One region of the Micromonospora maris AB-18-032 genome, then DNA from elsewhere that is predicted to be linked to it. Evidence: riboswitches for the same ligand, from Rfam matches in the RefSeq annotation. Region 1 holds a riboswitch; the other holds the start of a gene.
What was found. A riboswitch is a leader RNA that binds a small molecule or an ion and turns the genes downstream of it on or off. The one in region 1 is predicted to bind cobalamin.
Positions count from the first base shown of each region.

Region 2: linked by a shared signal. The riboswitch ahead of VAB18032_RS01500 (ABC transporter substrate-binding protein) and the one ahead of VAB18032_RS11645 (acyl-CoA thioesterase) in region 1 are both predicted to bind cobalamin.

Region 1 is NC_015434.1:2,551,584-2,553,775, reverse strand. It holds gene VAB18032_RS11650 (LysE family translocator) at 1-471, opposite strand, end outside; gene VAB18032_RS11645 (acyl-CoA thioesterase) at 532-1,044, opposite strand; cobalamin riboswitch at 1,164-1,379, opposite strand; gene VAB18032_RS32235 (hypothetical protein) at 1,407-1,697, opposite strand; gene VAB18032_RS11635 (MFS transporter) at 1,739-2,192, opposite strand, start outside.
Region 2 is NC_015434.1:302,089-304,280, reverse strand. It holds gene VAB18032_RS01500 (ABC transporter substrate-binding protein) at 1-901, opposite strand, end outside; cobalamin riboswitch at 987-1,119, opposite strand; gene VAB18032_RS01495 (M14 family metallopeptidase) at 1,248-2,192, opposite strand, start outside.

The DNA of each region.
Region 1 (2,192 bases):
CAGGCGTCCGACGCCCGCGCCGAGGGTGACGTCAACTGTGAGCTGCACGGCGACGAACAGAGCACCGAGCAGGATGAGCTGGGCGGTGGGGTCGCCGGCAGCTGGATCGACGAACTGGGGCAGAAACGCCACGCTGAACATGATCATCTTCGGGTTGAGCAGGTTGGTTACCAACCCGCGCAGAAATGCCTGGCGAGGCGTTGCGCCGCGCTCGGGGTGGCTGTGGTTGGCGGTGCCGCTGAGGCGTACGGCTCGGATTCCGAGGATGACCAGATACACGGCGCCGGCCCAGCGGATGGCGGTGAACAGCACCGGCGATGCGGTGATCACCGCGGCCAGGCCGCAGACCACCGCCGCGACGTGGATGGTTTCTCCCGCGGCGACGCCGAGTGCAGCGATGACGCCGGATCGGGCGCCGTAGCGGGTGGCATTGGTGAGGACGAACATCATGTCGGGACCGGGTGTGATCATGAGAACGGCGATCACGGCAAGGTAGCCCACGAGGGTCGTTACTGACAGTCCGAGCAAGGCTCAGCCCTCCTCGGCACCGTCAAGCAGAGCGCGGCGTAGCGCGAGTCGGTGTTCGCGGCGGATCTGTGCCTCGCGGTAGCGTCGCCGATCCCCGTCGGTCTCGGGTAGCAACGGCGGGACGGCGCGAGGATGTCCGTCGTCGTCGATCGCCACCATGACCAGGTGGGCGGTGGCCACGTCGGTGGGGGGCACGGCCCGGTCCCACCGGTCTGCGGTCACCTTGACGGCCACCTCCATGGAGCTGCGTCCGGCCCAGGTGATCCGGGCGTCGACGTGGACCACATCGCCGACCCGTACCGCGCGGAGAAAGGCCGTCTCGTCGATGGCGGCGGTGACCGCCGGCCCGTCGGAATGCCGGGCGGCAACCACCCCGGCTACGGAGTCGATGAGGTTGAGGATCCGGCCTCCGTGAACTGTGCCCATCAGGTTGGTGTGGTGCTGGTCCATGATCTGCGACAGGGTCAGGTGCGATGCCGATGATGGCCGACCGGCGAGCGTAGTGGTGTCGTGCATTGCGTGGTCCGTCCTCGGGAAGCACACCGCCTACTCGGCTGGGTGCACGTCGAGGACACGCCGGACCGTGGCGTGTCACCCGCTCGACCCACCCGCGAGGTCGACGGCAGCGCACACACGTCGTGTACGCGGCGCGGGCAGGTCTTCGGACTCGCGGGCGTGACCGGGCAGTACCGGTCTCCTACTGGCCATCGCTTCCCAGGCAGGTGCGCCCAGTGCTGTTGACGGCGGTCGTTCCCACTCACCGCTGCGGGGCAGTCCCGGACTCTCACCGGGTTCCCTCTTACGACGCCCGTCCTGTCGAGGTCGGGCGAACCAGCGCCGCGACCATCGTACTCAGTCCACCAGGCGGTGCTGGCGTGTCAGGTGTCGTTGGTGACCGCCGTCTCGTTGTCCTGATGGTTGGTGGGGCCGACGATGACGAACACCCCGGTATCTGCGGTCTCGGCGATCTGCCGTTGCGCGTGGGTGATGGGCCCGGCCGCCAGGGCCGCGTTCGCCGCCCCGAAGGTCAGCGGTGGCTGCTGTCTGAGTTCACCGCTACGCTTCGCCGCCACACCCGCCGCCGTCGCGGCATTCCTGGCCGACGCCGTCGGCTGGCGTTGGGCATTCTGGCTGCTGGCTCCCGGCCCGATGCTCGGGACGCTGGCCATGCGCGCTTTCGCCCGGCGACCGGTGCCGGCCTGAGCACAAATCAACCGGTGTGGCGTGTCCGATCCAGCTTCCAGCGCACTTGGAATGTCAGCGCCGCGGCCATCAGCACCGCCGGGACCACGGTGAAGCCGATCAACAGGGCGGTGTGGGCGGACTCCGGCTGCGTCACGGTCTGCCCCTCGGTGGTGGAGATGAAGCCGCCCAGGGCGAGCACGGCCGAGTACACGTACGGGCCGATTGCGGTGCCGGTGGCTTCGGTGGCAGTCCAGACACCGGTGTAGGCGCCAGCCCGGACGGTACCGCGCTGCTCGGCGGCCGCGACCGCATCCGGGACCATCGAGAACGCGAACAGCTGCAGCCCGGCGAACGCGATGCCCAGGACGCCGACCACCGCGACAGCCGGCCCGGTGCCGTAGCCGAGCAGCGGCGCCAGCGAACCGGCCACGAAGACCGCCTGGCAGATCAGCAGGCCACGCTGCTTGCCGATGCGCCGG
Region 2 (2,192 bases), 2.2 Mb from region 1:
CGCGCAGCAGGTCCACCACGCGCGGGCCCCAGCGGGAGGCGACGTCGTCGTCGAGTTCCACGATCTGGCCCTCGCGTACGGCGTTGATGCCCGCCCAGCCGCTGCGCGCCGAGACCGTCGCGGCGCTCTGCTGGCAGCACTTGACGTCGGAGAGGAAGACGAAGTCCGGGTTGGCCGCGACGATCATCTCCTGGGAGAGCTGCGGGTAGCCGCCGCTCTTGCCGTCCGCGTCGGCTGCGTCGGCGATGTTCTCCAGGCCGGCGAGGGAGTAGATCGAGCCGATGAAGGTCTTGCTGGTGACGGTGTACAGCTCCGGGCCGAGCTCGTGGAAGTAGGTGGGTGCCTGAACCCGCTGCGGCACCTCGGCGACGATCTTCGCGATGTCGTCCTTCATCCGCTGCACGACGTCGGCGCCGGCGGTGGCGTTGCCGGTGAGCACACCCAGGTCGGTGATCTGCTGGTACGTGTCGTCGAGCGTCTGCGCCGCGGGGGTCAGGTAGACCGGGATCTTCAGCGCCGCCAGTTGGTCGACGATCTTGTTCCGGTCGTCGCTGAGCACCACCAGGTCAGGGTTCTTGGCGGCGATCGCCTCGGCGTTGGGCTGGTAGCCGGACAGGTCCGTCTTCGGCGCGTCGGCCGGGTGGTTGGACTGGTCGTCGACCGCGACGACCTGCGGGCCGGCGCCGACCGCGAAGAGCATCTCGGTGGCGGTCGGCGCCAGCGAGATGATCTTTTCGGGACGCTGTTCCAGCGTCAGCGATCCGACGGTGACGGGAAAGGCGCCGCCGGCCGGGCTGCCGCTGGCCGTGGGGGTCTCGGTGGTCTTCTCGGCGCAGGCACCGAGCGCCAGCGCGGCCACCGCGAGGGTGGCGGCGAGAATCCGGGGGGTACGTCTGAACATCGGTCCTCCTGTCGGTCGAGGAGTGTGGTGCTTCGCCGACAGGGAGCCACAGGCACCCGTGGGCGAGGCGCCCTTCCTCGAGAGCGCGTGTCGCGACCGCGCCACAGGCGACCTGGCTCGTCCCCCTTTCGGGGGCATCACAGTTGCGGGACAGCGCCGGTTTCACACCGACTTCGCTGTGGCGGGTCGGTAGAACCGTAGCGCACGCCCGGTGGCCGCCCCGCCGAGCCGTGGGGAGCAGCCACGTGGGTCGGCTCGACGTCGAGCCGACCCACGCATCTGGTACCCGAGTCATTTCCTGAAGACGGGGCCCCGCGCGAGGGGGGTGTGGCGGGGCCCCGTCGGTTCAGGAGGCGGTGATGGTGACGTTGTCCACAGCCGCCTCGACCAGGCTGGCCGTCGAGGCGTCCGCAGCCTCCACCAGGATTCGGATCGACTGCCCCGCGTACGGGGTGAGGTTGAGGTTCGAGGTGGTCCAGGCGCCGTTGCGGTTGCTTGCCGCGCCGGCCTGGCTGAGCAGGGTCGTGGTGCCGCCGTTGTGCACCACGCTGACCCGGAAGTAGTCGGCCGACGACGAGTTCGAGCCGTGGGCCAGGTACCAGGCCAGGGAGAGCGTCAACGTGCCGCTCGACGGCAGGGTGATCGCCGGGGAGCGGGCGCTTGTCACGCCGCCGTCGACGTCGTAGTCACCGGCGGCGGAGCCGGCGAGCCGACCGGTGACCAGGTCGTTGCTGCCGGCGTACGGGGTGAGCTGCTTGGCCCCGCTGGAGTTGGTGGCCTGGGCGGCACCCCGCTCCCACTGGCCCGACGTCGCGGTGTCGGTGCCGTTGGGGTTGATCGTCCAGCCGGTGTTGGTCTCGAAGGTGTCCGACCAGACAGTCGTACCGCCGCTGCCACCGCCGCAGTACTGGGCCTGCTTGTTGATCGCCCGGTACGGGCAGTCGGCGTACTCGGCGAGGATGAGCACCGCCTCCCGGTTGCGCGAGGTCTGCTGCGGGATCACCTCGTCGGGCGGGTAGAAACCGCCGCCGGAGGCCGAGCGCGGGTACAGCTCGAAGGTGTACGCCCAGATGCCGTGCACCGCCCACATCCAGTCGATGCTGCTGCCGTCGGTGATGTACAGGTCACTGGACTGCTGCGGGGTGAAGTTGTTTGTCGCGGCCATCTGCCGACCGATGGTGGCGAAGGTGTTGTACTGGTCGGCGTTCATCCCGGTGGCGGTGTCGTTGTACGTGTAGCCGTACGGCCAGAGCACCAGCTCGGAGTAGGTGTGGAAGTCGATGTTGGCCTT